Regions from separate parts of the Janthinobacterium sp. 78 genome, predicted to be linked through region 2. Evidence: predicted binding sites of a transcription regulator. Region 2 holds the regulator's gene; each other region holds the start of a gene.
The links. Region 2 encodes FNR, which switches genes on or off when oxygen is low (the NO sensors DNR and NnrR bind a similar motif). Its sites were predicted from a motif close to TTGATNNNNATCAA; they were not measured.

Region 1: a site for FNR is predicted at 2,477-2,490, ahead of C8C92_RS19330 (OmpW family outer membrane protein). Genes of this name have one in related genera too.
Region 3: a site for FNR is predicted at 3,152-3,165, ahead of cqsA (alpha-hydroxyketone-type quorum-sensing autoinducer synthase). Genes of this name have one in related genera too.
Region 4: a site for FNR is predicted at 3,210-3,223, ahead of C8C92_RS04525 (universal stress protein). Genes of this name have one in related genera too.

The regions. Positions count from the first base shown of each region.
Region 1 covers NZ_QENT01000001.1:4,411,107-4,415,791, reverse strand. Annotated here, with positions in the region: gene C8C92_RS19350 (NAD(P)H-dependent oxidoreductase) at 1-317, opposite strand, end outside; gene C8C92_RS19345 (MerR family transcriptional regulator) at 377-742, opposite strand; gene fur (ferric iron uptake transcriptional regulator) at 817-1,257, opposite strand; gene C8C92_RS19335 (LysR family transcriptional regulator) at 1,510-2,406, shown strand; gene C8C92_RS19330 (OmpW family outer membrane protein) at 2,556-3,173, shown strand; gene C8C92_RS19325 (MetQ/NlpA family ABC transporter substrate-binding protein) at 3,397-4,224, opposite strand; gene C8C92_RS19320 (methionine ABC transporter permease) at 4,257-4,685, opposite strand, start outside.
Region 2 covers NZ_QENT01000001.1:333,763-338,447, forward strand. Annotated here, with positions in the region: gene ccoP (cytochrome-c oxidase, cbb3-type subunit III) at 1-93, shown strand, start outside; gene ccoG (cytochrome c oxidase accessory protein CcoG) at 98-1,480, shown strand; gene C8C92_RS01395 (FixH family protein) at 1,627-2,151, shown strand; gene fnr (fumarate/nitrate reduction transcriptional regulator Fnr) at 2,155-2,913, opposite strand; gene C8C92_RS01405 (response regulator) at 3,153-4,685, shown strand, end outside.
Region 3 covers NZ_QENT01000001.1:5,185,408-5,190,092, reverse strand. Annotated here, with positions in the region: gene C8C92_RS22870 (FtsX-like permease family protein) at 1-740, shown strand, start outside; gene C8C92_RS22865 (response regulator) at 749-1,756, opposite strand; gene C8C92_RS22860 (HAMP domain-containing sensor histidine kinase) at 1,760-3,058, opposite strand; gene cqsA (alpha-hydroxyketone-type quorum-sensing autoinducer synthase) at 3,233-4,477, shown strand; gene C8C92_RS22850 (MarR family winged helix-turn-helix transcriptional regulator) at 4,488-4,685, opposite strand, start outside.
Region 4 covers NZ_QENT01000001.1:1,030,491-1,035,175, forward strand. Annotated here, with positions in the region: gene C8C92_RS04505 (phosphoglycolate phosphatase) at 1-13, opposite strand, end outside; gene rpe (ribulose-phosphate 3-epimerase) at 13-687, opposite strand; gene apaG (Co2+/Mg2+ efflux protein ApaG) at 847-1,221, shown strand; gene C8C92_RS27395 (hypothetical protein) at 1,249-1,395, opposite strand; gene C8C92_RS04520 (murein transglycosylase A) at 1,577-2,677, shown strand; gene C8C92_RS04525 (universal stress protein) at 2,718-3,155, opposite strand; gene C8C92_RS04530 (MFS transporter) at 3,293-4,594, opposite strand; gene C8C92_RS04535 (enoyl-CoA hydratase) at 4,671-4,685, shown strand, end outside.

The DNA.
Region 1 (4,685 bases), 4.1 Mb from region 2:
GGCAGGAAGACGCGGTCGACAAAGCCTTTCAGCAGGGCCGGCGCGCCGCCCCACCAGATGGGGTAGGCGAACACCAGGTGTTCGGCCCAGCGGATGGCTTCCTGGGCCGCCAGCAAGTCCGCTTCCAGCGGCTGCACCTGGCGGTAGCCTTCATGCAGGATGGGATCGAAGTCCAGCTGGCCCAGGCGCAGCTCGCGCACGGTATGGCCTTCGTTGCGGGCCGTGGCGGCGTAGGCTTCGGCCAGGGCGGCGCAGAAACTGTCGCTGGACGGGTGGCCGAGGAGAATTAAAATGCGTTTCGGTGTAATGTTGCTCATGCTGCAGGCTTTCCGTTAAAGAACAGCTTGCATGCTAAAGCCTGCCCCTGGGGGCAGAGTCAAGCGGCCGCTGAAAGATGCTGGCGCGCCAGACAGTCGCGGATTTCCGTGTCGATGTCGGCCAGTTGCGCGTCGAGCTGGCGCAGGCGGGCGAACTCCTGCTGTATCTGCGCGCGCTTGGTGGCGATGTGCTGCGACAGGGCGGCCCAGTCGGTCTCGTCGCCTGCCAGGATGGGCAGCAGTTCGGCCAGGCGGAAGCCCAGCGCTTGCGCCTGGCGTATGAGTCTGACTTGCGCCAGGTCTTGCTGCGTGTAGACGCGGTAGGCGCCGGAACGGCGCACGTCGCCCAGCAAGCCCAGCGCTTCATAGTGGCGCAAGGCCTTGGGCGAGGTGCCCGCCAGGCGGGCGATTTCTCCGATGTACATGCTTGTCCCTGGTTGAGCTGCGGCGCACGCAGTGTAGCGCAGATGGCTTGCCAGGCGCTACCTTGCGCGCTGCCTCAGGAGGCTTTGCGCGGCGGGACTTTCTTCGCCGTGCATTCGGCGCAGGTGCCGTACAGCGACAGCGCATGCTCGTGCAGCACGAAGCCCCGCTCGGTGGCGATTTCATTCTGGCGCAGTTCGATGCCTTCATCGACGAATTCATCGACCTTGCCGCAACCCGTGCAGACCAGGTGATCGTGGTGCTGGCCTTCATTCAGTTCGAAGACGGCATGGCCCGATTCGAAGTGCCGGCGAAACAGGATGCCCGCTTCGGCAAACTGCATCAGCACGCGGTAGATGGTGGCCAGGCCCACGTCGATTTTTTCAGCCAGCAAGAGTTTGTAGACATCGTCCGCACTCAGGTGCTTGATGCCCCCTTCTTGAAACAGCTGCAGAATCCGCAAGCGGGGGATGGTTACTTTCAAGCCCGATTCACGCAGTTCCCTCAATATATCCATGTCTCCCATTCCTTTTTATGATCGCCTGAGCGAGCGCTTAAGCGTGAACCTGCATTATATCGCAAATGATAATCATTACCATTCGCATGTACGAACTGGAAATAGTATGCGGTGTAGCCAGTTGGGTATCCAGTGACATCGGCGCAAGTGCCCATTGCGTGGCGGGCAACTTGTAGCAGCACTAGAGTTCAATATGGAAAAATGGCGCTCGAATCGTTACACTGTGCAGCAGGCAATAACAATGGAGGGGGCATGGACCGATTTGATGCGATGCGTCTGTTTACCCGCATCGTCGAGCTGCGCAGTTTCACGCAGGCGGCGCATGACCTCGGCTACCCGAAGGCGACCGTCACGCATGCGATCAAGCAACTCGAAGCGCGGCTGCGCGTGCGCCTGCTGCAACGGACCACGCGGCAAGTAACGCCCACGCCCGATGGCGAGGCGTATTACCAGCGCTGCGCGCGCCTGCTGGCGGACCTGGAAGAAACGGAAGCCGTGTTTTCCTCGGCGATGCAGCAGCCGGCCGGCAAGCTGCGCATCGACCTGCACGCGACCCTGGCCACGCATTTCGTCCTGCCCGTGCTGGACCAGTTCTGCGCCCGCTACCCTCTGATCGAACTGGAGATCGGCATGGGCGACCGCCTCGTCGACCTGGTGCGCGAAGGCGTCGACTGCGTGCTGCGCGTGGGCGAACTGAGCGACTCGTCGATGGTGGCGCGCCGCGTGGCGTTGCTGGAACAGCTGACGTGCGCCAGCCCCGCCTACCTGGCCGCGCACGGCATGCCGGAGAATCTGGCGCAGCTCGATGGCCACCGCGCCGTGAATTTCTTTTCCGCCCAGACGGGCAAGGTCTGGCCCTTCGATTTCAAGGTAGACGGCCAGCGCCACAGCGTGGCCTTGCCGGGCACCGTATCCGTCAACAATGCCGACGCGTATCACGCCTGCTGCCGCGCGGGCCTGGGCTTGATTCAGGCACCCCGCTACCATCTGCAGCAGGCACTGGCCACCGGTGAGCTGGTGGAAGTGTTGTCGGCCATGCGTCCCGACCCGCTGCCCGTGTCCGTGCTGTATCCACATCAGCGGCAACTGTCGCCGCGCGTGCGCGTGTTTGCCGACTGGCTCGCCAGCCTGTTCGCCGAGGTGGCTTAATTTTGCAATGCCGCATTTTCTTGACCTTGGTAAAGAAAAAAATCCCTCTAGTGATGCCATCTAGCACTATTTGATGTGGATCAAAGTTTTTGTTGCACTGCACTCTTAAACTTCGCAGCGTTACTTAACGACAAAAAGAGGGAACTAGAATGAAGAAGTCCGCAACTGCAGCAGCAATCGTCCTGGCCGCCATCGGCGCATTCGCCGGTAATGCAATGGCGCAGGAAAGCCCATGGCTGGTGCGCGCGCGCGCCGTGCACATCGATCCTGCCAACAAATCTACTCCTGTTGGTGGCGTCGGCGCATCGGACACGATCCACGTCAGCAGCAAGACGATTCCTGAAATCGATATTTCGTATTTCTTCACGCCGAACATCGCTGCCGAGCTGATCTTGACGTATCCGCAAAAGCATGACGTCACCCTGGGTGGCCAAAATATCGGCACGTTCAAGCATTTGCCGCCGACCTTGTCGCTGCAATACCACTTCATGCCGGAAAAACAGTTGAGCCCATACGTCGGTGCAGGCGTGAACTATACGAATATTTCGAGCGTGAAACTGCTCAATGGCGCTGGCCGCCTGGAGCATGACAGCTGGGGCTTCTCGCTGCAAGCTGGCGTCGACTACAAGCTGGATAAAAACTGGTCGCTGAACTTCGACATCAAGAAAGTCCAGATCCGCAGCGACGTCTTCGTCGGTGGCGCCAAGGCCAGCGAAGTCAAGATCGATCCTGTCCTGATCGGTGTAGGCGTCGGCTACCGCTTCTAGGGACACCTATCAAAACCTACTGCGCGTCGTAATTTGCGGTCTGCGATGCTCACTGGCTCGGCGCCCCCGTACCTTCGTACAGTTGCGCTTCTCAACCACAACTTACTTCCGCTCGCTACGGTTTTGTTAGGTGTTGCAAGTATTGAAGATGCCCGCGCAGTGCGGGCGCAAAAAAAACGGCCAGGTGTGAACTTGGCCGTTTTTTTGCGTGCAGCGCTTTGCCTTATTTTTTCAGCGTCTTTTCCAGCGCCAGCTGGTAGTCCGTCTTTTCGTAGCCGGCCAGGTATTTGTTCGTCGCGTCGAGGAAGGCGCGCGAGCGGTAAGCCGCTTCCAGGTCCTTGACCCATGGCTTGGCCTTGTCGGCCGTGCGGATGGCCACCAGGTTGATGTAGCTGTCCGAGATTTTTTCCACGCTAAGGGCCGAGGTCAGCTTCATGCCGGCGGCCAGGGCGAAGTTACCGTTCACAAAGGCGTAGTCGGCGTCGGCCAGCGAACGCGGCAGCTGCGCCGCTTCCAGCGGCACCAGTTTCAGCTTCTTCGGGTTTTCCAGCACGTCGCGCTCGGAAGCGCGCAGCGGATCGACGTTCGGTTTCAGCTTGATCCAGCCCATCTTGGCCAGCATCACCAGCGCGCGCGCCTGGTTGGTCGGGTCGTTCGGCATGGTGATGGTGGCGCCGTTTTTGACTTCCGCCAGGGTTTTTTGCTTGCCGCCGTACAGGCCGATCGGCATGGTCGGCACGGTGATGAGGGAGCTCAAGGGCAGCTTGTTATCGGTGGCGAACTTGGTCAGATAGACGATGTGCTGGAACACGTTGGCATCGAGCGAGCCTTCGGCCAGCGCGTAGTTCGGCTGCACGTAGTCGTTGAATTCGACGATCCTGACCTTGTAGCCCTGTTTTTCCAGGATGGGCTTGATGCCCAGCTTCAGCTGGTCCGAATACGGGCCGGAGCTGGTGCCGATGACGAGTTCTTTCGGGTCCTTGGCGTGGGCGGCGGTGGCGAAGGCCAGGCTGGCGGCGGCCAGGAGCAGATTGCGGCGAAGATGGTTCATGCTTTTCCTTGTACTGAAATACTGAAGATGAATTAACGTTTGTCGAGGCGCTTGGCGATGCGCGTGCCGGCGAACTGGATGGTTTGCACCAGCACGATCAGGATGGCCACGGTGACGACCATGATGTCCGTCTCGAAGCGGTAGTAGCCGTAGCGGATGGCCAGGTCGCCGATGCCGCCGCCGCCCACCACACCGGCCACGGCCGAATACGACAGGAAGCTGATCGACAGCACGGTCAGGGCCAGCACCAGGCCGGAGCGCGCTTCGACCAGCAGCACGCGGAAAATGATCTGCATTTCCGACGCGCCCATGGCGTGCGCCGCCTCGATCACGCCGCGCGGCACTTCGCGCAGGTTCTGTTCCACCAGGCGCGCCAGGTAGGGAATGGCGGCGAACGACAGGGGCACGGCAGCGGCCAGCGGGCCGATGGAGGTGCCCGCGATGATGCGCGTAAACGGCGT
Region 2 (4,685 bases):
CCGGCCTTCAGCGATTTCCTCGGCGAGTCCAAGGTCCACGTGCTGTCGGCCTATGTCTGGAGCCTGTCGAATCCACAGACGCCCGTGAAATGATGTAATGGAACCTCAAGTCATCAAGATGTATGCGGCCCGCGAGCAGATCTACCCTCGCGAGGCCAAAGGACGCTACGCTACCTGGCGATGGGTATGCGTATGGCTTACCCAGCTGGCGTTCTACGGCTTGCCGTGGTTGACCTGGAATGGCAGGCAAGCCCTGCTGTTCGATTTGACCACGCGCAAGTTCTACATTTTCGGCGTCGTGCTGTGGCCCCAGGATTTCATCTATCTGGCGGCCCTGCTGATCATCTGTGCGTATTTGTTGTTTCTCGTCACGGCCATCGCCGGGCGGGTGTGGTGCGGGTTCTCTTGCCCGCAAACGGTATACACGGAAATCTTCCTGTGGGTCGAACGCCGCATCGAGGGCACGCGCAGCGCGCGCATGGCCCTCGACAAGCAGGGACCGTCCGTGCGCAAGGCCTTCAAGAAGACGGCCAAGCACCTGGCATGGGGCGCCATCGCCCTGTGGACGGGCTTTACCTTTGTCGGCTACTTCACGCCGATCAAGGAACTGGCGCAGTCGGTGACCACCCTGAACTTCGGTCCCTGGGAATGGTTCTGGGTCTTGTTCTACAGCCTGGCAACCTACGGCAACGCGGGCTGGCTGCGCGAGCAGGTGTGCAAATACATGTGCCCCTACGCGCGCTTCCAGAGCGCCATGTTCGACCAGGACACGCTGATCATCACCTACGATGCCAAGCGCGGCGAACCGCGTGGCGCCATCAGCAAGAAGGCCGGCAACAACGACAAGCTGGGCGACTGCATCGACTGCACCCTGTGCGTGCAGGTGTGTCCGACCGGCATCGATATCCGCAACGGCCTGCAGTATGAATGCATCGGCTGCGCCGCCTGCGTCGATGCCTGCAATACGGTGATGGACAAGGTCGACCGGCCGCGGGGACTGGTACGCTACAGTACCGACCATGCGATGGAAAACAACTTCAGTTCGAAGCAGATCCGCCAGCGCGCCATGCGCCCGCGCGTGCTGATCTACACTTCCATCCTGGCCCTGATCATCATTGCCGTGTGTACCTCGCTGGCGCTGCGCACGCCCCTGAAAATGGACGTGATCCGCGACCGCGGTTCGATGGGACGCGAAGTGGAAGATGGCATGATCGAAAACGTCTACCGCTTGCAGATCATGAACACCTCGGAGCAAACCCAGCATTTTAAAATCAGCGCTTCCGGCTTGCCGGGCCTGACCTTGCTGACGCGCGAAGAGGTGACCTTGCAGCCGACGGAAACGCTGGGTTGGCCGATCCGCCTGCGCGTGCCGCACGGCGTGGGTGAGAAGGGTTCGAACAAGATTGCGATCGAATTGCATTCGCTGGACGACCCATCGCTGCATGTGCGTGAAAGCGCGGTATTCATCGTACCGCGGTGATGTTGATTCGGGGTCGGACCCTCCGGGTCCGACCCCGGTATGTCGCCGTAGGGGTAGCATCCAACATGCGGTAGGTTTACTGTATTTTCAACCCAGAAGCAAAAGCTGGGGTCAGACCCACAGGGTCCGACCCCAAGGAGAACAAAATGTCCGACAGTCTGAAACTGCAAGCACCCGCCGATCCCTGGTACAAGCATCGCTGGCCTTGGCTGCTGATGATCGGCCCCGGCCTGTCGGTGGTCGTCGGCAGCTTCATGGGCTATATCGCGTTTACGCAGCCCGATGCGCTGGTGGTGGGCGACTATTACAAGCAGGGCAAGGCGATCAACCAGGACTTGCGGCGCGATACGATCGCCAGCGACCTGGCGATGGATACCAGCCTGTCCTATGATGTGGCGTCAGCGCGCCTGAGTGGTTCCGTGCACAGCTTCGGCAAGGCTTACCAGGGTCCGCTGCAGCTGCATCTGGCGCATGCGACCCTGCCGGAAAAGGATATCAAGCTGCTGGTGCAGCCCGATGCGGCCGGCAATTTTTCCGTCGCGCTGCCGATGCTCGAACGCAGCCGCTGGCAAGTACTGGTGGAAAACGACAAACGCGAGTGGCGCCTGTCCGGCATCTGGACCTGGCCGCTGCAGCGCAGCATCGCGCTGCATGCAGATGAGGAACTGTAAGCCTTATTTGCAGACGTCCGTGCCGGCCGTAATGGCTTTCAACTTGGCGGGCTGCAAGATCTCGATCTCGCGGTTGGAGACGCGCAGCCAGCCTTCCTTCTTGAATTTCGACAATAAACGGCTGACGCTCTCGATGGTCAGCCCCAGGTAATTGCCGATTTCCTCGCGCGACATGCGCAGCTGAAATTTGCTGGCCGAATAGCCGCGCGCTTCATAGCGCGAGGCCAGGTTGACGATAAAGGCGGCAAAACGCTGGGTCGCCTGCATATTGCCCAGCAACAGCATGACGCTTTGCTCGCGCGTGATTTCCTGGCTCATCATGCGATGGAAATGACGCAGCAGGGTCGGCATATTGCCCAGTAATTGTTCCAGGCTGGAAAAAGGAATTTCACACACTTCGCTGTCTTCCAGCGCCACCGCATTACAGTGATGGCGGTCGGCGCTGATGGCGTCCATACCCAGCAGTTCGCCAGCCATCTGGAAACCCGTCACCTGCTCTTCACCGCCCGGATTGATCTGGTACGTCTTGAAGTGCCCCAGGCGGATCGCGTACAGATTCTGGAACGAGTCGCCGATGCGGAACAGCGAGGCACCGCGCACGATCTTGCGGCGGCGGCCGATGATCTGGTCCAGCCTGTCCATGTCGCCCACATCGAGGCCCATCGGCAGGCACAATTGATGCATGCTGCAGGTCGAGCATCGCGCACGCAACGCTTCCACGGTCACTGTGGGCATGGTGGGAGTGAGTAGCGCTTCAGTCATGTCGGTACCTTTTAGAAAATGCAATAACGAGTTTACTGCATACAGGGTTGCCGTGTGCCAATTTCACCGCATTTCCGCTGAATAAACGACGTTCTGACTTTGATTATATGGCAACATCGTTAAAAGCCCATGTGGGGAAGGCAATTTGCGCAGCGCCGCTTGCCAAGTTGATGTATTGATAGGAAAATTCCCGACAGCATTAGCTGCCGCCTGTACCGCCCGGTACTGAAAAGGAAATCATGAAGCCTCTCGGCATCAAAGCAAAAGTCGCGCTGGCCACCAGCCTGACCTCGATCGCCATGATCGCGCTGGTCACCATGATACAGGTGCAGCGCATGCGCGCCGACTTCACCCGAGTACTGCTGAGCCAGCAGTCTGCCCTGATCACCCGCACCGCTGCCGAACTCGACGACAAGCTGGGCATGCTGCTGCAGATCGTCACTTTGACGGCCCGGCAACAGCCGCCGGCATTGATCGCCCAGCCCGCCCAATTGCGCGAATACTATTCGCGCCGCTCGATGCTGGTACTGTTCGACGACGTGCTGGTGCTCGATGCGCAAGGCGCCGTCGTAGCCGACATGCCGGAAGTAGCGGGGCGCGCCGGCATCAACGTCGCCGAGCGCGAATATTTCCAGACCGTGCTGCGCACGCGCCAGCCCATGATCACCGAGCCGATGCTGGGCAAGTCGAGCGGCATGCCCATCGTGCAGATGGTGGCGCCCGTGCTCACCGCCGATGGCCAGGTGGCTGGCGTGGTGATCGGCGTGCTGCGCCTGTACAAGGACAACCTGCTGGGACGCTTGCGTTCGGAAAAGATCGGCAAGAGCGGCTATTACTTCATCCTCACGCGCGGCGCCGTGCCGCGCTACGTGCTGCACCCCGACACCAGCCGCTTGCTGCAGCCGCGCCTGCCGAACGCCAACCTGACCACCACGCAGTTGCTGAAGCAAGATGGCGAAGGCAGCATGGTCAGCACCAACAGCCGCGGCATCACGGCCGTCAACAGCTTCAAACGCCTGAAATCGGTGAACTGGCTGCTGGCCGCCTCGCTGCCTCTCGACGATGCCTTCGAACCGTTCGATGGCGTGCTGTACCGGCTGGTGCTGTGGAGCGTCCTCGCTTCGCTGCTGGCCGCGTTTATTCTGGGCTGGGTCACCGTGCGCCTGCTGTCGCCGCTGGTGCGCCTGCGCGACACGCTGCAAGCCATGCGCACCAGCGGCAGCCGTTTCACGCCCGTGCCGGTGCGGCAGCGCGACGAAATCGGCGAACTGACGGAAGCGTTCAACGGCCTGATGAGCGAACGCGACCGCCTGCAGCAGGAACTCGAAGCGCGCGCGGCGGAGCTGGAACAGGAGCGCGACCGGGCCGAGGCGGCCAACCGCGCGAAGAGCGATTTCGTGGCCAACATGAGCCATGAAATCCGCACGCCCCTGAATGCCGTGCTGGGCATGGTGTACTTATTGGGCAATACCAGGCTCGATACGGAACAGCGCAAGTATCTGACCATGGTGCGCGTGGCGGGCCAATCGCTGCTGGGCATCCTCAACGACGTGCTCGACTATTCGAAGATCGAGGCGCGCCGCATGGAATTGTCGCCCGTCGAATTCGACCTCGACGAAGTCATGAACACGCTGGCCACGACGATGACCATGAATGCGGGCGAAAAGGAGCTGGAACTGGCCATCGCCGTCGAGCCCGACGTGCCGCGGCGCCTGATGGGCGACGCCCAGCGCCTGCAGCAAATCCTCGTCAACCTGGCCGGCAACGCCATC
Region 3 (4,685 bases), 4.9 Mb from region 2:
GCAAGTGGTTCGCCAATGCGCCCGGTGCACCAGCCGAGGCGTCGGTGGAGGAGGGCATCGCCAAGACCTTGAAATTGAAATTGGGCGACAAGCTGCGCTTCGACATCGCCGGCCAGCCCGTGGAGGCGGCGATCACGAGTTTGCGCAAGCTGGAATGGGGTTCGATGCGCGTCAACTTCTTTGTCATCATCAACCCGGCCGCCATGGCGGACACGCCGCAGACGTGGATCACGGCGTTCCACCTGCCGCCTGCGCAGGCGGACCTGGGTAACGCCTTGCTGCGCGACTATCCGAATTTGACGGTGGTCGACGTGGGTGGCGTGCTGAAGCAGATCCAGGGCGTGCTGGACCAGGTGGTCACGGCCGTCGAATTCCTCTTCGCGTTTACGCTGGCCTCGGGCTTGCTGGTGCTGTATGCGGCGCTGATGGGGTCGCAGGACGAGCGCACGCGCGAAGCGGGCCTGCTGCGCGCGCTGGGCGCCACGCGGCGCCAACTGGCGCAGGCACAGCTGATCGAATTCTCGCTCGTCGGCGCGTTGGCCGGCTTGCTGGCGGCCACGGGTGCGGCGGCCATGGGCTGGGCCCTGGCCACGTACCAGTTCAAGTTCGCCTGGAGCTTCGCACCGGGCGTGTGGGCGTTCGGCCTGCTGGCCGGCGCCCTGTGTGCCATCGCCGGCGGCTGGCTGGGCTTGCGCAATGTCTTGAAGCATCCGCCGCTGCAAACGCTACGGGAAGGCTAAGTTACCAACTACGCGCTGATGCTGTCGCCCGCGCCCGCGCGCAAAAATTGCGCATAGGACATGACTGGCTGCCCCAGTTGGTGCGCCGGCACGTCGAACAGGGCCCAGAAATACGTCACGCGGCCCAGGCAGATGGTGGGTGCGGCGCAGTAGCGGAACCAGTTTTCGCCGATGTGCGCCGCATACATGCCGTCGCTGTCGGCGTCGGAAAAGTACGGGATCACGCGCATTTCCAGCAGGGCAAGCAGCAGGGATTGCGGTGCGTCGCTGTCGCGCGCCATTTCATATTGCGTGTGCAGGCTGCGCTCGGTCTCGATGATCATCAGCCTGGCATGGCCGTCGCGCGTGAAGAACAGGATGCCGCAGGGATTGGGAAAGATGTAGAACTCGACGAAGCCATGGCGCTGGCACAGCTCGTACACGACGGCGGCCATGGCTTCGTCTTGCAGGAAAGCATAGTCGTGCAGCAATAGCAAGTCGCGCACGGTGTCCGATTGCTGCAGGAAGAATTCGCGTTGCAGGGCAACGATTTCCAGTTCCAGGATGTCGAGCGCATCGTCGTCGCTCTTCTTGATGTAGCGGTCGATCAAGCCCCGGTTGAAGGCCGTCACGGCTACTTTTTCATCGGCCGCCCCTGTAAATAAAATCTTCTTGCACGGCAAGTCGCGCACGGCCTGGCAAAATTCCAGGCCATTCATCTGCGGCATCGAATAATCGACCACCAGCACGGAGGGCACGGCAAAGCGCTGCGCCTGGCCGCTGATGCGCCAGATGCGTTCGAGGTCGAGCGCCACGTTGCGCTGGTCGGGCGGCAAGTTTTGCGTGTCGAAATTGACGTGCAGCGGTGTCTCGCCCAGTTGCGTGCTGTGGCGCAGCCAGTGCAAGGCGCTGCTGGTGTCGTGGAAAGTCTTGCGCGCCAGGCCGGGATCGAGCTGGAATGCCAGGCTTTTCAGGAAGGAATCGCTGTCGTCGATCAATACGGTCAGGGTCGGATGGGTGTAGACGGGCAGTTGCATGCGTCACCTCGCGCGGTGGATGGATGGAAAACGGGTGTGCGTGGGCACGGGCAGGGGCTGGGGAAATTCCAGCACGAAAATGGCATAGGCGCCTTCGCGCGCCACGCAGCGGATGCGCGCCTGCCAGGCTTGCATGATTTGCCGGCACAGGGCCAGGCCGATGCCGCTGCCGTTGTGCGCAGGATACGAATAGAAGCGGTCGAAGATCAGCGGCAGGCGGTTGGCCGCGATGCCGCAGCCCGTGTCGATGAACAGCAGGCGCGGCACGGGATGGGCGCCATCGATGATGATGCGCACGCGGCCCTTGCCGGCGCGGTGGATGCTTTTCAAGGCATTGCGCAGCAGGTTCAGCAGGATCACCACGCACAGTTCCGACTGGCCGGGAAACGTGAAATCGGCGCGTACCTCGACCTTGACGATCTCGCGCTGGGCCGTGCTGGTAAATGGATAGCGGCGCAGCACGGCCGCCACGCTGTCGTGCATGACCACCGCTTCGTTGGCTTCGAGCTTGCGATTGACGGCGCTGGCGCTGAGCAGGAACAAATCGATCATGTGGTGCATGTGGCGCACTTCGAACTGGATGCGCGCCAGCGCTTCCAGGCTGGCCGCGTCAGGCGGCTGGTCTTGCAGCTTGCGCTGCAGTCCGCGCACGTTCGCCTCGACGCTGACGAGGGGCGTGCGCAATTCGTGCGCCACGCTGCCCAGTCCGGCTGCCAGCCCGGCCAGTTTCTCTTGTGCGCCCACATGGCGCCCCACCTTGACCACCGACAGCACGGCAATCGTGAACCAGTGCACGGGCAATTGCTGCAAGACGTCGCCGCTGAGCAAAAAGGCGGGATCACCAAACACGGCAAACGCCAGGCAGGCCAGCAGGGTGCCGCTCAGGTAGGCCAGCACGGCGATGCGCGTATCGAAATGAAACAGCACGATCAGCGCCACCAGCAGTGAATGCATCCACAGCGCCGAGGCGTGGTTCATCAGGAACATGTACGTGAAGAAAAACGGCAGTTCGAAGGTCAGCCCCAGGAACAGGTACACGCTGAACCAGGTATTACTGAAGCGGTCGGGCCACAGCGCGGGCAGGAACAGCAGTGCCGCCACGCTGCGCAGCAGCGGCGATTCGTATTCTTGCGGAAAAAAATAATGCCACAGCGCGTAGTACAGGGGCATGCCCAGCGCGCCGATGACGGCCAGGGTGCGCACCTGCGCGCGCCGCACGGGTGTGTGTTCGATGGCGTCGTGGAAATGCAGGAAAGGCTGGAGCAGCTTGCCTTGCCACCGTTTTCCGGAAGGGGACTGCACGTGCATCATGATCAGGGGACGTGTTCGTTGAGGCGTGTCAATGCAACATGATCGGCGGGTTCCTTCCTTATCAGCAGAATATCGGCATAACTGTTGAGCTGTATCAAACTCTTGCCGGATGGCTCGCGCATGTTGGACGCGGTAGTTCCCCCCGCAACCAATCAGGAGTGCCCTATGTCACACGCCATTTTCCCCCTGTCGTCCCCTGCCATCCATGCCGAACAACAGATGCCTGCCTTCGTGCGCGCACGCATGGATGAACATTACGTCGAACGCATCGAGAAGCTGCTCGGTGGCGAACACCTGCATGAATGGCAAGCCATGCCCGCGCGTGCGGTCATGCTGGCAGGTAATGATTACCTGAACATCGCCGGCGAGACCGTGCTGCTGGCGGCCCAGGCGCGCGTCTTGCAAGGCGGCGGCGCCATGCTGATGTCGTCCGTGTTCCTGCAGGAAGGCAGCCGCCAGCACCGGCTCGAACAAAAATTTGCGGACTATCTCGGCAGCGAAGCCTGTGTGCTGGCGCAGTCGGGCTGGGCCGCCAACGTGGGTTTGCTGCAAAGCCTGGCCGGGCCCGGCATCCCCGTCTACCTGGACATGCAGGCGCACGCCTCGCTGTGGGAAGGGGTGCAATCGGCGCAAGCCGTGCCCGTGGCCTTCCTGCATAACGATGGCGCCCACCTGCAGCGCCAGCTCGACAAGCATGGCCCCGGCATCATCGTCGTCGATGCGCTGTACAGCACGAATGGCAGCGTGGCGCCGCTGCTGGAAATGGTGGAAATCGCCGAGCGCAGCGGCAGCATGCTGATCGTCGACGAGTCGCACTCGCTGGGCACGCACGGCCCGCAGGGCGCGGGCCTGGTGGCCGAGCTGGGCCTGGCCGGGCGCGTGCATTTCCGCACGGCGTCGCTGGCCAAGGCGTTTGCGGGGCGCGCGGGGCTGATCACCTGTTCGGCCCGCTTCAAGGGCTATTTCCTGTCCGCCTCGCGGCCCGCCATCTTCAGCTCCTGCCTGCTGGAACACGAGCTGGCGTGGTTCGATGCGGCGCTCGATTTCATCCGCGCCGCCGATGCCCGCCGCGCCGCCTTGCGCCGCCACAGCGTGCAGCTGCGCCAGGGTCTGGCTGAGCTTGGCTACAACGTCAGCGACGGCACCGAGCAAATCATCGCGCTGGAAGCGGGCACTGAACCCGACACCCTGATCCTGCGCAAGGCGCTGGAGCGGCACGGCATCTACGGCGCCGTGTTCTGTGCGCCGGCCACGCCGAAGAACCGCTCGCTGGTGCGCCTGACCCTGAATGCGGGCTTGCGCGAAGACGAGTGCGCCAGAGTGCTGGCCGCCTGCGCCGCCATCCGCGACGAGACGGGCATGGCGCGCTGGCCGTCGACGCGGCGTTTGCGCAAGCTGGCGCTGGTGTAAGGAGCGGGCGTCAGCCGTTGCCGGGCTGGCTGCCGGCGATGCCGGCCAGCAGCAGGGACAGCGGTGCCAGCTGCTCCGCGCTGGCGCTGCCCAGCAATTCCTGGCCCAGCGCCTGCGCCGTCGCATCGGCGTGGATCAGCAGGGCTTGCCCCGCCGCGGTGATGACGGCATAGCCGACGCGGGCATCGCGCGCATCGGCCTGGCGCGC
Region 4 (4,685 bases), 700 kb from region 2:
TGCCCGCTTGCATCAGGCGCCCGTCACTTTTGCCAATTCGGCACGCATGGCGTCGATGACGGCCTTGTAATCGGGCTTGCCGAAGATGGCCGAGCCGGCGACGAAGGTGTCGGCGCCGGCGGCAGCGGCGGCGCCGATGTTGTCGATCTTGATGCCGCCATCGACTTCCAGCATGATGTCACGGCCCGATTCGTCGATCATGCGGCGCGCTTCGGCGATTTTTTTCAGTGCTTGCGGAATGAAGGACTGGCCGCCGAAGCCCGGGTTGACCGACATGATCAGGATGATGTCGATCTTGTCCATCACGTGTTCCAGGTAGTGCAGCGGCGTGCCCGGGTTGAACACCAGGCCCGATTTGCAGCCATTGTCGCGGATCAGCTGCAAGGAACGGTCAAGGTGATCCGACGCTTCCGGGTGGAAGGTGATGATGTTCGCGCCAGCCTTGGCGAAATCCGGGATAATGCGATCGACAGGCTTGACCATCAGATGCACGTCGATGGGTACTTGCACGTGCGGGCGAATCGCTTCGCACACCAGTGGGCCGATGGTCAGGTTCGGCACATAATGGTTATCCATCACGTCGAAGTGGATGATGTCGGCGCCGGCGGTAACGACGTTGCGCACTTCCTCGCCCAGGCGGGCAAAGTCGGCGGACAGGATGCTGGGAGCGATACGGAATGTTGTCATGGTGGCTTAGGGCTAAGAGTAGAAAATGCGAAGATGCGCTATTTTACGCTTGACGCCGTTACCATGCCTTACTGGAACGCAGAATACACGGCGCGCGATGGCCAATGCGGCGCGCGCGACACACAATATACGACTGGCAATGTCTGAATAGGAATGACGATGGCGACTTATGAATTTACGGTAACGGTCAAGACACAATATCTGCCCGAGCAATCGGCCCCCGACCAGGGGCGGCACGTGTTCAGCTACACGATTCGCGTCGTCAACACGGGCACGGCAGGCGCGCAATTGATTTCGCGCCACTGGGTCATCACGGATGCGAACAACAAGGTCGAAGAGGTGCGCGGCCTGGGCGCCGTCGGCCACCAGCCGCTGCTGCAGCCGGGCGAGCAGTTCGAATACACGAGCGGCACCATGCTGGGCACGCCGCAAGGCTCGATGCACGGCGAATACTTTTGCGTGGCCGAGGATGGTCATCAGTTCGAAGCGTCGATTCCCGAGTTCGTGCTGTCGGTGCCGCGTACCCTGCATTAAGGAAACGCCGGGGGCTTGCGCCCCCACTTACTTCAGCTTTTCGGTGCTGTCCTGTTCTTCGCCGAGCTGTTTGCGCGCCGGTGGTGCGGGCTTTTTGCCCGAATACATGGTCCACCAGACTATAAATGCCAGCAAGAAGAACGCCACCAGCGCCTCTATCATCAAGATCCACATACGCACCCCTATGTTATTTACCCGCAGCTTAGTATTTACCCGCCGTCTGTTGACACGCGGTAGTCTACCCGTTTCAATCAGCGCCGTCGCGCTTGCGCTTTCCGCCTGTACCACGCCGCCGGCAGAGCCGGTTACTGCGACTGGCAAGGCGCCTGCGATCGCTCCGACTGTCGTCAGGCCGGTGCCGGCCAAGCCGGCCGAGGTCAAGGACACGCTGGATGCAGCGGCAGCCCCCACCTTCGTCCCCGCCAAATTTGCCGCCTTGCCAGGCTGGGCCCGCGACGACATGCGCGCCGCCTGGCCCGCCTTCATGGCTTCATGCGGCGTGCTGGTCAAGCGTCCGGACTGGAAGGAATCGTGCACGATTGCGCGTCAGGTGAATGCCGATAGCGACAAGGCCATCCGTCTGTTCTTCGAGACCTTCTTTGTGCCCAATCAAGTCGTCACCGCCGATGGCGCCAATACTGGTTTGGTGACCGGTTATTACGAGCCGCTGCTGCACGGCGCGCGCAAGCGCGGCGGTCCATATCAGACGCCGCTGTACAAGGTGCCTGACGATCTCGTTTCGGTGGACTTGTCCGGCGTGTATCCGGAATTGAAGAACATGCGTTTGCGGGGCAAGCTGGTGGGCAAGAAGGTGATCCCGTACGCGACCCGCGCCGACATCGAGCGCGCCACGTCCGTCACGGGCAAGGAATTGCTGTGGGTGGATGACGAAGTCGAGGCCTTCTTCCTGCAAGTGCAGGGTTCCGGGCGCGTGCAGTTGACCGATACGCAGGAAACCGTGCGCGTGGCGTACGCGGACCAGAATGGTCACCCGTACAAATCGATCGGCCGCTACCTGGTCGACAAGGGCGAGCTGACGTTGAGCCAGGCGTCCGCGCAGGGCATCAAGGCGTGGATCGCCGGCCACCCCACGCGCAAGGATGAATTATTCAACGCCAATCCGAGCTATGTCTTCTTCAAGGAAGAGCGCCTGCCCGATCCCAAAGTGGGACCGAAGGGCGCATTGGGCGTGCCGTTGACGCCGCAGCGCTCGGTGGCCATCGATTCGCGCTTCCTGCCGCTGGGTGCGCCCGTGTTCCTGTCCACCACGCAAGCCAATAGCGAGATTCCCATGCAGCGGCTGGTGATGGCGCAGGATACGGGCGGCGCCATTCGCGGCCCCATCCGGGTCGATTACTTCTTTGGTTTCGGTGCGGAAGCGGCGGAGAATGCGGGCCGCATGAAGCAGAGCGGCGCCGTGTGGGTGTTGTTGCCGAAGCAGGCGCCGGCGCGCTGAGTTTCTCGCGGCGCCGGGCGGGGATTGCGCTAACGCAAGGTTAGCGCAAGACCATGACAGGTAAATGGGTATGCGCCAGCACTTTTTGCGTTTCGCTGCCCACGAACAGCTTGTTCAAGCCTTTGCGGCCATGCGAAGCCATCAGGATGATGTCGCAATGGTAGGTTTGCGCCGCATTGACGATTTCCTCGTGCGGGCTGGGCGAGACGACGACCACGCCTTCAAAGGGCACGCCGACGGCGCGCGCCGCTTCACCGATCTTGTCGACGGCGCGTTGCGATGCCTCCTGCATCTGCTGTTCATACAGGCTGGCGTCGAGCACGATGCCGCCATCGGCCATCGGCGAGAACGGGAACGGTTGCACCACGCTGAGGGCGACCAGCTTGGCCTTGTTCAATTGAGCAAAGGCGAGGGCCGTCTCGGCCGCTTTGTCGGACAGCGGCGAGCCGTCGGTGGGAAATAAGATGGTGTTAAACATGACGTGCTCCTAGAGTGATGTAAGACAGCTTATGGATTTACCTCAATTAATTCCTTGATGTAAATCAAAACTCACAGGCTTTGGCATGAATAGTGTCGCCAAGGCAATCTTTCAGCAGTGTATGCCCGTTTATCGCTTCAGGTGCGCACGCTACGCAGCGGCGTGCCCCACACCATGGCGATCGTCAGTGCGATGCTGCCTGCCGCGATGCAGGCCAGGCCATTGCGCACGCCAAAGTGTTCCGCTACCCAGCCGGCGGCCAGCGCGCCCAGCGGCGCCGTCGCCACCGTCAGGAAGCGCATGGTTGAGGTCATGCGGCCCAGCATGGGGTCGGGTGTGACTTTCTGGCGCAAGCCCAGGTAGGGAATGAAGAACAGCATCACGCCGCAATCAAAAAAGAACATCAGCACGGCATAGGCCACGGCACTGGCCGCCGCACTGCCTAATAGTAAGGCGGGGATGGTGGGCGTCAGGGCAAAGCACACGGAGGTGGACGACAGCCCGATCAGGATGGTGCGACCGGCGCCATAGCGGCGCGTCAATGGCTTGACGATGAAGGCGCTCAGCAGCACGCCGGCGCCACCGAGCATCTGCGTCATGCCCAGCACGCCAGGACTCATGCCCAGGTCGCGCGTGGCAAACAGCACCGTCAAGGCCATGCTGGCGTAAAACAGGAAGTGCCAGATGCCGGCGCCCCAGGCCAGCGCGCGCAGCAGCGGTTCGCGCCAGACAAACAGCAAGCCGTCGGCGATGTCGCGCAAGGCGTGCTTGTCGGACGGTGCAGGCCGCGGATCGCGCACGCTCATGGCGCGCAGATTGAAGACGGACACCAGATAGCCGCAGGCCGTGCACAGGATGGCGACGGGCGCCGACAGGACTTGCACCAGCACGCCGGCCAGGCCGGGGCCGATCAGGCGCGAAGCCGATTCGGTGGCAGCAAATTTTGATTGCGCATCGATCAAGCCGTCGCGGCCCACCAGGAAGGTCAGGAAAACCTGTTCGGCGCCGCCGCCGACAACGAAGCCCGTGCCGATGATGAATCCCACTATATATAACCAGGGCATCGACAGCACGCCGCACCAGTAGGCGACGGCGACGCTGGCCAGCGCCAGGCCCGACATGGTTTCGCTGAACAGCATGATCGGGTGCTTGCTGCGCCGGTCCAGCAGCACGCCGACGGGCAAGCCGAAGAGGGCAAACGGCAGCGCCTGCAGGGCGACGAGCACCCCCATTTGTTCTGGCGTCGCATGTAATAACAATACCGCGCACAGGGGCAGGGCCAGCGAGGTGATCTGGGCGCCGAAGCAATTGAGGCCGTTGCTGAACCACAGGCGGCGAAAATTGACGCTGGCGGCGCTGCCGTCGCCGCGCAAATGGCGGGCGCAGTACTGGAAGAAGGAAGAGAAAATACGCTGCTCGATAAAGGTGGTCGGGCTCACAATAATAGCAGCGCACTTGTCGCGCCGCCGCTGTTAGCCGCTACAATCGTCACACCGTTCATCCAGAGGAGACACCATGCAATACGAAGAC